3 regions of the Serinicoccus sp. CNJ-927 genome follow, and region 1 is predicted to be linked to each of the others. Evidence: predicted binding sites of a transcription regulator. Region 1 holds the regulator's gene; each other region holds the start of a gene.
The links. Region 1 encodes LexA, which represses DNA repair genes until DNA is damaged. Its sites were predicted from a motif close to TCGAACANNTGTTCGA; they were not measured.
Positions count from the first base shown of each region.

Region 1 (3,266 bases):
AGCCGGGTCGTGGAGGCGGCCAGGTCGAGCCGGCTCTGGCCGGGCTGCTGCTTGGCGCCGGCGGTCACGGCCACGACGTCGGCGCCGGCGCACACCGAGACGTCCTCTGACCCGTCGACGTGCGCCGCCGGCATGAACTGCAGGCCCTGTCGCAGGTCGAGCGTCTCCGCCCGGACCTTCTCCGCGTCGATGTCGTGCAGGACGACGTGCCGGGCGACCCCCCTCAGGAGGAGCGCGTAGGCGAGGGTCGAACCGACCGAGCCCGCTCCGACGATGGCCACCTTGGGTCCCGAGATGCTGTCCGTCACCGGTCCATCATGGCAGTCCCGGGCCGTCGGCGCCGTCGCGGGATTGGCCCTGCAGCCCGGGGTGTGGTCGACTACTGGACATGAGTGAGCCCACCGACCTCCCCTTCCAGGACGACGAGCGTCGGCCGGAGTCCGTCTACGAGGGTGAGCGACCGGTGGAGAACCGAGCGGACCGTGGCGGTGCCGATCCGGCACCTCGGCAGGACGACCCGCAGGCGACCAATGGCGGGTCGACCCCAGGCACCACCCGCCTCGGCCAGCTGTCCGAGCCCGAGGAGACGGAGACCGACGTGCTCGCCGCCCGGGTCACCGGGCCGGAGGACCACGGGGGCATGACCCGCCTCTGGCGCGCCACCATGGACCTGCCGCACTGGTGGTTCGTGGCCGTCGGCGACGCCGGGTCCGAGTCCCCCGCCGCCGCGCAGATCGATGGCCAGATGATGCTGCTGACCTTCACCAGCGCCGAGCGCGCCCGGCACTTCGCCGTGCAGAACGAGATGGTCGCGCCGGAAGAGGACCTCCGAGCGATCGCCCTGCCTCCGCAGGAGCTCGTGGACACCGCGCGGGCCTACCAGGACGCCGGCATCGCGGGCCTGATGTTCGACCCGCACCTGTCGGGCTACTTCATGCCGACCGACCAGCTCGGCATCGTCTGGGACGCCGTGCACGAGGCCGGCCCGCAGACCGACTGAGCCGCAGGCTCACCACAGCTCGCGCCGGTCTCCCCTCCGGTCAGCGTCCGGGGATGACGAGCTCCTGACCCGCCGCCACAGACGTGGTGCTCAGACTGTTGGCCCGCTGGATGCTGGTGATCGCCTGGCTCAGCGGCACCTCCGGCAACTCCTGCGCCGCGATCTCGGACAGGGTGCTGCCCTGCTCCACCACGATCGAGGAGCTGGCGCCGGCCGGTCCGAGCAGCCCGAGCATGGACCATGCCACGAGCGCGACCACGAGGCTCGTCGTCGTGGTCAGCGCCAGCCGCCCCCGCCGCGTCAGCCGCAGGTGTCGGGCCGGCGCCACACGCCGTGCCCGTGCACTCCGGAACTGCGACCCGTCGCCGGAGCGGCCGCGGGCCGACGGCGTCGGCACCAGCCGCAGGTGACCTCGGGCCGCCCCACGCGGACGCGGGACCGGCAGCGGGCTCAGGATGTCGTGCGCGATGGCGGTGCTCATGCTCTTCACCTTCCTCGTGGCGGTGCGGGTCGGACACGTGTCCGATCGCACGTCTGTGTCATTGATAGCACATGCGTCCGACGCTGTCGACACGCCACCCGAACAGGTGTTTGCCTTGACCTGGCGCCGGGCGTAGCCTGTGCTCATGTCAGGAACTCAAGCACCCACCACTGACATACCCTCTGACCAGGCATGATGCCGAGACGCCGGGGCACAGCACCACAGCAGCCGCGGCGCGACGAGGGTGGGGCCCGCACGAGGGGATGGAGATCATGGCCGTAATTCACGAGATGCCGGATCGCGACGGTGGCGCCGCGCTGACCAACCGTCAGCGGCGCGTCCTCGACGTCATCCGCGACTCGGTCGACCACCGGGGTTACCCGCCGAGCCTGCGGGAGATCGGTGACGCCGTCGGCCTCACCTCACCCAGCTCGGTGGCCCACCAGCTCAAGACGCTCGAGCGCAAGGGCTACCTGCGCCGCGACCCGCACCGCCCGCGGGCGATCGAGGTCGTGCACCCGGGCAGCGAGGGCTCGGGATACCGGCGCCGCGACGCCGAGGCCGGCGCGACACCCACCGAGGTCCATGACGAGACCGGCATCGGTGACGCCCGCCCCCAGCCGTCCTACGTCCCCATGGTCGGCCGCATCGCGGCGGGCGGCCCGATCCTCGCCGAGGAGGCCGTCGAGGACGTCTTCCCGCTCCCTCGGCAGATCGTGGGCGACGGGGAGCTGTTCCTGCTCAAGGTCGTGGGCGACTCCATGATCGACGCCGCGATCTGCGACGGCGACTGGGTCGTCGTGCGCCGCCAGCCCACGGCGGTCAACGGGGAGATCGTCGCCGCGATGCTCGACAACGAGGCCACCGTCAAGACCTACCGCCACCGGGACGGCAAGACCTGGCTCATCCCCCACAACCCTTCCTACGAGCCCATCGACGGCGACCACGCCGTGATCCTCGGCAAGGTCACCGCGGTCCTGCGTCGGGTCTGAGGCCACCTCCCCGACGCGACCCCGGGTGCCACTGCACCCGACCCCGACCGCGGCGTCGGTCCCCGGCCCCTCCATCCTCTCCGGGGGCCGACGCCGCAACTCCTACGCTCAGCCCGAGGGGGCCGGCCCCTCGTCCACGGAGTAGTAGTCGTAGAGCTGCTCCTCCTCGTCCTCGGTCAGGTGCCCGTCGCACGGGATGTCCGGTGCGTCCTTGATCATCGCGAGGGGGTAGGGCACCTGGATGCGGCCGCCCTGGACCGTGGCGTTGGACACCGGGCAGAAGACCTTGCGCCCGCCGAACCACCCGGTCCGGACCGACACCCACGCCGGGCTCCCCGTGCCGTTGTCGAGGTAGACCTGGCACATCCCGCCGACCTTGTGCCCGTCCTGGTCGACGACCTCGGCGTCGTACATCTCACCCAGCTGCTCGTAGGTGACCACAGCGACCTCCTCGCCGGCGGCCCGTCCGGACCGTCCTCGCCCAGCCTAACCACCGAGGTCGGCGACCAGTGCCGGCAGCACGTCACCGACCAGGGCATCGACCCCCACCGTCGTCTCGGCGTCGCCCCGCGTGCCGCCCCGGGTGACCACGGCGACGGGTATGCCCTCGCGCGCCGCCCGTCGGACGAACCGGTAGCCGCTCATCACCTGCAGCGAGGAGCCGAGCACGAGCAGGGTGCGGGCCTGCTCGACGAAGGTGTAGGCCCGCGCCACGACCTCCTTGTCCACCGAGCCGCCGAAGAAGACGACGTCGGGCTTGAGCCGGTCCTGCCCGCAGACCAGGCACCGGGGC
Region 1 is NZ_MKKF01000051.1:129,301-132,566, reverse strand. Features, by position in the region: gene BJF86_RS16020 (L-lactate dehydrogenase) at 1-308, opposite strand, end outside; gene BJF86_RS16015 (hypothetical protein) at 389-1,000, shown strand; gene BJF86_RS16010 (LysM peptidoglycan-binding domain-containing protein) at 1,041-1,481, opposite strand; gene lexA (transcriptional repressor LexA) at 1,754-2,473, shown strand; gene BJF86_RS16000 (PRC-barrel domain-containing protein) at 2,582-2,914, opposite strand; gene BJF86_RS15995 (NAD-dependent protein deacetylase) at 2,960-3,266, opposite strand, start outside.

Region 2 (3,266 bases), on a different contig from region 1:
CGATCGCCATCGCCAGCAGCGCCATCGAGATGCGCTCGCCGGCCGACAGGAGCATGTCCATCTCGCGCTCCGGGGGAGTGCCGGAGGCGATCTGCCCGGCGAGGTCCAGCAGGTCATCGGTGGTGTCGCCCATCGCGGAGACGACGACGGCGACCCGGTGGCCGGCCCGGTGGGCGGCGACGACGCGCTGGGCGACGCGGCGCATCGCCTCGGCGTCGGCGACCGAGGAGCCGCCGAACTTCATCACGAGCAGAGCCATGGCACTTCCTGTGCAGGGGTAGGCAGGTCTACGGGTATGCGGGTCTACTGGGCCCGGCCGGACGGCGGCGTCCCGACCGGGAGGTCCGAGGAGCAAGTCTAGGGGGAGTGCCGCGGTGCCCTTGACGCCGGGGAATCCCCGCAGGACGTCCGGTGTGGTTGCACGCGAGGCTCACGGCATACCCTCGGGCCATGGATGACGAGGACCGGATCGCGCTGCTCATCGACTACGAGAACCTCGCGCTCGGCTCGCGCGACCACCTGGGGGTGCCCTTCGACCTGCGCCCGGTCGCGGATGCGCTGGCGGAGCGCGGTCGCGTGGTGACACGGCGGGCGTATGCCGACTGGTCCTATTTCGACGAAGACCGCCGGATGCTCACCCGCAACCACGTCGAGCTGATCGAGATGACCCAGCGCATGGGGGCCTCGCGCAAGAACGCCGCCGACATCAAGATGGCGGTCGACGCGATCGAGACGGCCTACGAGCGCGACTACATCACGACCTTCGCGATCTGCACCGGCGACAGCGACTTCACCCCGCTCGTGCACAAGCTGCGCGAGCTCAACAAGCGGGTCATCGGGTTCGGCGTGCGCGACTCGACCTCGACCATGCTGCCGCCGGCGTGCGACGAGTTCCTCTACTACGACGACCTCGACGGTGTCGTGCCGGCCGGCGCCGAGGACACGCCCGCACGCGGGTCGGGGCGCAAGGGGCAAGGACAGAGGCGCAACGGCTCGGGCAAGAGCGGCGGGAGCAGCGCTGGGCGCGCGCAGGAGCCGGAGCCCAGCACCGAGACCGCCGACGAGGGGGGCGAGGACACGGTCGAGGACACCGCCCCGGACCTCGCCTCGCTGGTCGCGCAGACCGTCTCGGGGTTGCAGCGCAGCAGCGGGGGAGCGGTGACCGCGTCGGTCCTCAAGCGGACCCTGGTGCGCAAGGACTCGACGTTCTCTGAGGCGGCCTACGGCTTCCGCGCCTTCGGCGAGCTCCTGGAGCACCTCGCCGGCCGGGGCATCATCGACCTGAGCGCCGGGCCCGCCAAGGGTGACCCGGAGGTCACGCTGCCCGAGGAGGGCGGCCGGCAGGAGGCCTTCGCGCTGTTGCGACAGACCGTGAGCGAGCTCGACGAGGGCGAGGGCGTGGCGCTCTCCGGCCTCAAGGACCAGCTGCGCGCGCGCCGTGAGGGCTTCTCGGAGAAGCCGCTCGGCTACGGCTCGTTCCTCCAGTTCGCCAAGGGGGCCGACGCGGCCGGGCTCGTGCAATTGCAGCGCCAGGGCTCGGCGTATGTCGTGAGCGTCACCTGAGCGCTCCCGGAGGCCGCTGCGACACGCCCGACACCCCTTCGCGGAGTCGTACAGAGTTTCGACTATCGTCGTCCACACGGTGTCGCCGTCGGCACGGTCGTCCACAGATTCGTCGTGGTGGCCGGGGTATGTCGGCGGGGGCGCCTAGCGTCTGACGCAGACGCAGGATCACCCATCTGGATGACCCTGACCGTCGGTCGAAGGTAGGCGCGCCCGCCACGAGACGAAGGAGCTGGCAGATGCCGCAGGCAAGCAAGACCACCGGTGCGACCGGGATCAACAACGACAGGCTCAGGGCCCTCGACACGGTCATGGCCCAGATCGAGAAGCAGCACGGCAAGGGCTCGGTGATGCGCCTCGGCGACGAGGACCGCCCGCCGGTGCAGATCATCCCGACGGGGGCCATCGCGCTGGACGTCGCGCTCGGCGTGGGCGGTCTGCCGCGCGGTCGCGTGGTGGAGATCTACGGCCCGGAGAGCAGCGGCAAGACCACGGTCGCGCTGCACGCCGTGGCCAACGCGCAGAAGGGCGGCGGGATCGCCGCCTTCATCGACGCCGAGCACGCGCTCGACCCGGAGTATGCCAAGAAGCTCGGTGTCGACACCGACGCGCTGCTCGTGAGCCAGCCGGACACCGGTGAGCAGGCCCTGGAGATCGCGGACACGCTGATCCGCTCCGGCGCGCTCGACATCATCGTCATCGACTCGGTCGCGGCGCTCGTGCCCCGGGCCGAGATCGAGGGCGAGATGGGCGACAGCCACGTCGGTCTGCAGGCGCGCCTCATGAGCCAGGCGCTGCGCAAGATCACCGGCGCGCTCAACTCGACCGGCACCACGGCGATCTTCATCAACCAGCTGCGCGAGAAGATCGGCGTGATGTTCGGCTCCCCGGAGACCACGACCGGTGGCAAGGCGCTGAAGTTCTACGCCTCGGTCCGGATCGACGTGCGCCGTATCGAGACCCTCAAGGACGGCACCGACGCGGTCGGCAACCGCACCCGCGCCAAGATCGTCAAGAACAAGGTGTCACCGCCGTTCAAGCAGGCCGAGTTCGACATCCTCTACGGGCAGGGCATCTCCCGCGAGGGCGGTCTCATCGACATGGGGGTGGAGCACGGCTTCGTCCGCAAGTCAGGCGCCTGGTACACCTACGAGGGCGAGCAGATGGGTCAGGGCAAGGAGAACGCCCGGCAGTTCCTCAAGGACAACCCGGACATCGCCGACACCATCGACCGCAACATCAAGACCAAGCTCGGCATCGGCGCCCCCGCGCCGACGGAGGACCTCCCGGACGGGGTGGACCCGGTCACGGGTGAGGTCTCGGTCGACTTCTGATGGCCGGCGCAGACAGGATGTCTGCGGCCCGGGAGGCGCTGGCGGCGGCGGAGGCCTCCGCCAGCGCCTACGGGCTCCGCTCCGCCGGGCCCGGTTCCGGGCCGCCGGACCCGGAAAGGCGCGAGGAGCAGTCGGCGGCGCCTGACCCGCACGCGGTGGCCCGCAAGATCGTGCTGCGCCAGCTCGCCATGGGCCCGCGCACCCGGCGCCAGCTCGAGGACAAGCTGCGTGACCGCGACTGCGACCCGCAGGTCGCGGCCCGTGTGCTGGACCGCATGAGTGAGGTCGGCCTGGTCGACGACGAGGCCTACGCCGAGATGTATGTCCGCTCCAAGCAGGAGACCAAGGGGCTGGCCGCGACCGCCCTGC
Region 2 is NZ_MKKF01000001.1:38,418-41,683, reverse strand. Features, by position in the region: gene BJF86_RS00215 (aspartate kinase) at 1-259, opposite strand, end outside; gene BJF86_RS00210 (NYN domain-containing protein) at 451-1,563, shown strand; gene recA (recombinase RecA) at 1,803-2,897, shown strand; gene BJF86_RS00200 (regulatory protein RecX) at 2,897-3,266, shown strand, end outside.
Region 2: recA (recombinase RecA) is a predicted target of LexA. The motif match lies at 1,610-1,625, and genes of this name have one in related genera.

Region 3 (3,266 bases), on a different contig from region 1:
GGGCGCGACGTAGGCGTGGGTGGGCAGGTCTCCGGGCGGCAGTGCGGCGAAGAGAGGGCTCACGTCGTGCTCCTCCGAGAGTGGCGGGTGAGGGGGCAGGGACTGCTGTGGCCGTCGTGGTCGACGGGGACATCGTGACCAGTGGGGCACAAGGGACAGTACCCGGCCGCTGCCGATCACGCCACTGTCCCAGCGTGTCGCTGCATATGGTTGACTGTCCCTGTGCTAAGTGACACCGATGTAGTTCCAGAGTGGCTCGCCGTCCCGGACGTGATGGAGCGCACCGGCGCGACGCTGCAGGCGGTGCGGCGGTGGCTGCAGGAGCGGGACGTGGTGGGGGTGCGTCGCGGCCCGGACCGGGTGGTGATGATGCCCGCCACCTTCTTCGTCGACGACGGTCCGCTGCCGACGTTGCGCGGCACCATCACGGTGCTCGGCGACGGCGGGCACAGCGACGAGGAGATCGTCGCCTGGCTCCACGCCCCGGACGACACGCTGCCGGGCGGCAGCGCGATCGCCTCCCTGCACGCCGGGGCGAAGACCGAGGTGCGACGCCGCGCCCAGGAGGAGGCCTTCTAGGTCCGTCGGGGAGAGCCGGTCAGACGGCGCGGTCGGTGCACACGCCGACGAGGTCGCGCAGCGCCTGCGTGCCCTCGTCGGTGAGGCCGGGGGTCTGGTCGAGGGCCTGCAGCGCCCGGTCGGCGCCGTCGCTGATGAGCTCCTCGGTGCGCTGCAGGGCGGTGGACCGGACGAGCACCTCGCGCAGGGACTGCACCGCTTCTTCGTCGAGGTCCGGGTCGCCGAGGGAAGCCTCGACCAGGGCGACCCCGTCGGGATCGGCGTGGGCGAGGGCATACGCGACGAGCACGGTGTGCTTGCCCTCGCGCAGGTCGTCGCCGGCGGCTTGCCGGTCTGCCCGGGGTCGCCGAAGACGCCGAGGACGTCGTCGCGGAGCTGGAAGGCCTCGCCGAGCGCAGCGCCGTAGCGGGCCAGGCCCGCGCGGGTCGCCGGGGAGGCGCCGGCGGCGTCCGCGCCGATGAGAAGGGGCTGCTCGACGGAGTAGCGGGCGCTCTTGTGCCGGATGACGGTGCGGCACCGCTCCAGCCGTGCGGCGAGATCGAGGTCGCGCCACCCGCGTGCCCCCTCGAGGATGTCGAGGAACTGGCCGCCCATGAGCTGGGTGCGCATCCGGTCGAACTCGGGCCGGGCGCGCTGCAGGGCGGCGGCCGGCAGCCCGCTCGTCGCGAAGGCCTCGTCGGTCCAGTTGAGACAGAGGTCGCCGGCCAGGATCGCCGCCGCGTGACCGAAGCGCTGCGCGTCCCCGGACCACTCCTGCTGCTGGTGCCACGTGCCGAAGGTGCGGTGCGCCGCGGGCCGGCCACGGCGCAGGTCGCTGTTGTCCATGACGTCGTCGTGCAGGAGCGCTGCCGCCTGGAAGATCTCCATCGCGCTGGCGGCGCGGACCACCCCGGGGCCGTCCGGCTGCCCCAGGGCGCGCCATCCCCAGTAGAGGAACGCCGCCCGGAGCCGTTTCCCGCCGGAGAGGAGGTCGGCGACGGCGTCCACCAGGGGGGTCATCGGGGGGCCGAGCCCGGCGAGCACCTCGCGCTGCCGCACGAGGTGCTCGTCCAGGGCCTGCTGCACGCGGGGGCGGAGGTCCACGCCGTCCAGGACGTGCATCGCGAGTCCTCCTGTGCCTGACCGGGTGGCCGATGGGTGGGCCGGGAGGGCGGTAGGCCCGGCGGGTCGCCCTGCCCCCGAGCCTAGCCGCTGCGCCGGGCGGTCCGGGTCGCCCCCTCCTGCGACCCGGACCTGCCGACGGATCCATGGTGCTGCGGGTGCCCGGGTGGGCGCAGAAGTTGTCCACAAGCGCCACGGGGAGGGGTTGAGTCTGTCGGGGGCGAGTCGTACATTTGTCTCCATGGATCGAACACAAGTTCGATCCGTGGGTCGTCCCGTGACCGATCGGTCGCCCCGTCGTCCGCGAGGAGGAGCAGCATGAGCAGGAGCTATCAGGAGCTGGTCGAGGTGAGGACCGGCGCCGCGGGCGAGCACGGGGTCCGGCTGGAGGGGGCCGTGGCGCCGGACCCCGACGGCGGGTGCCCGCAGGTCCCCACCGTCTTCCTCTGGCGGGGACGGGTGCACCTCGTGCGCGCGGTGCTGAGCCGATGGACCCAGCGGGTGCCGTGGTGGCGTGGCGAGGACGGGCGGGAGGACGCCCGGGCCTCGGCGGACCCGGCGGGTGGGAGCACCGGCGCGACAGAGCTGGAGCGGGTGGTCTGGCGGGTGGAGGCCGGTGCCGGGAAGGCGTCCGGGACGGGGGTCTACGACCTGGTGCAGGGCGGCCGGTGGTGGCTGGAACGGGTCGCCGACTGACGAGGCCGGCCGGAGCCAGGAGCGCGCGACGAGGGCACGAGCACGACGAAGCACGAACGACGCAGCCAGACGACGAAGCCAGACGACGAAGCCAGACGACGAAGGACGACGGAGAGGACGACGAGATGACGGTCATCGAGACGGGGGTCACGGCCGGGGCCGTGCTGGACCTGCTGGAGCGCTCGCGGGGGGTGCTCCTGGAGGCGTGCCACAGCGGCACCGCCGCCGAGCGCTACACCTGTGCCCACCTGGCCGCGCTGCGGGCCGGGGCGGCGTTGCTGGCCGCCCGCACGACACCGGTGCCGCGCAGCCGCCCGCGCAGCGTCTGGGAGGTGCTGCCCTCGGTCGCGCCGGAGCTGACCGAGTGGGCCGCGTTCTTCGCCGCGTCCGGTCGGCGACGGGTCGCCCTGGAGCGTGGTGCCGGCAGCGTCACCGCCCGGGACGCCGACGACCTGGTCCGGGCGGGGGAGCGCTTCCTGGAGCTGGTGCGGGCCTCGCTGCACCTGCCGTGCGAGGCGCCGGTGCATGCCGAGCTGGCCCCGCTGGGTCACGGGTGAGCCCGGTGGCCGGAGCCGGTGACGACTTCGTCCATCTCCACGTCTCCTCCAGCGCCTCGATGCGCTACGGCGCGTCCCACCCGGCCGAGCTGGTGGCCCGGGCCGCCGAGCTGGGGCAGTCGGCGTTGGCGCTGACCGACCGTGACGGCCTCTACGGCGCGGTGCGCTTCGTCCGGGCCTGCGGCGAGGCCGGGATCGCGCCGGTGCTGGGGGTGGACCTCGCCCTGGCGGGTTCGCCGCCCGGGCCGGGAGGACAGACCCGCCCCCCCGGCGTCGACCGCAGCCCGTTCGTCACCGGGCTCCGGGAGCAGGAGCAGCAGGACCTTCGGCGGG
Region 3 is NZ_MKKF01000048.1:65,637-68,902, reverse strand. Features, by position in the region: gene BJF86_RS12565 (LysM peptidoglycan-binding domain-containing protein) at 1-63, opposite strand, end outside; gene BJF86_RS12560 (Rv2175c family DNA-binding protein) at 223-579, shown strand; gene BJF86_RS19030 (hypothetical protein) at 599-868, opposite strand; partial or broken gene BJF86_RS19025 (polyprenyl synthetase family protein) at 961-1,578, opposite strand; gene BJF86_RS12550 (DUF6504 family protein) at 1,999-2,376, shown strand; gene BJF86_RS12545 (SAV_6107 family HEPN domain-containing protein) at 2,502-2,933, shown strand; gene BJF86_RS12540 (DNA polymerase III subunit alpha) at 2,939-3,266, shown strand, end outside.
Region 3: BJF86_RS12550 (DUF6504 family protein) is a predicted target of LexA. The motif match lies at 1,927-1,942, and genes of this name have one in related genera.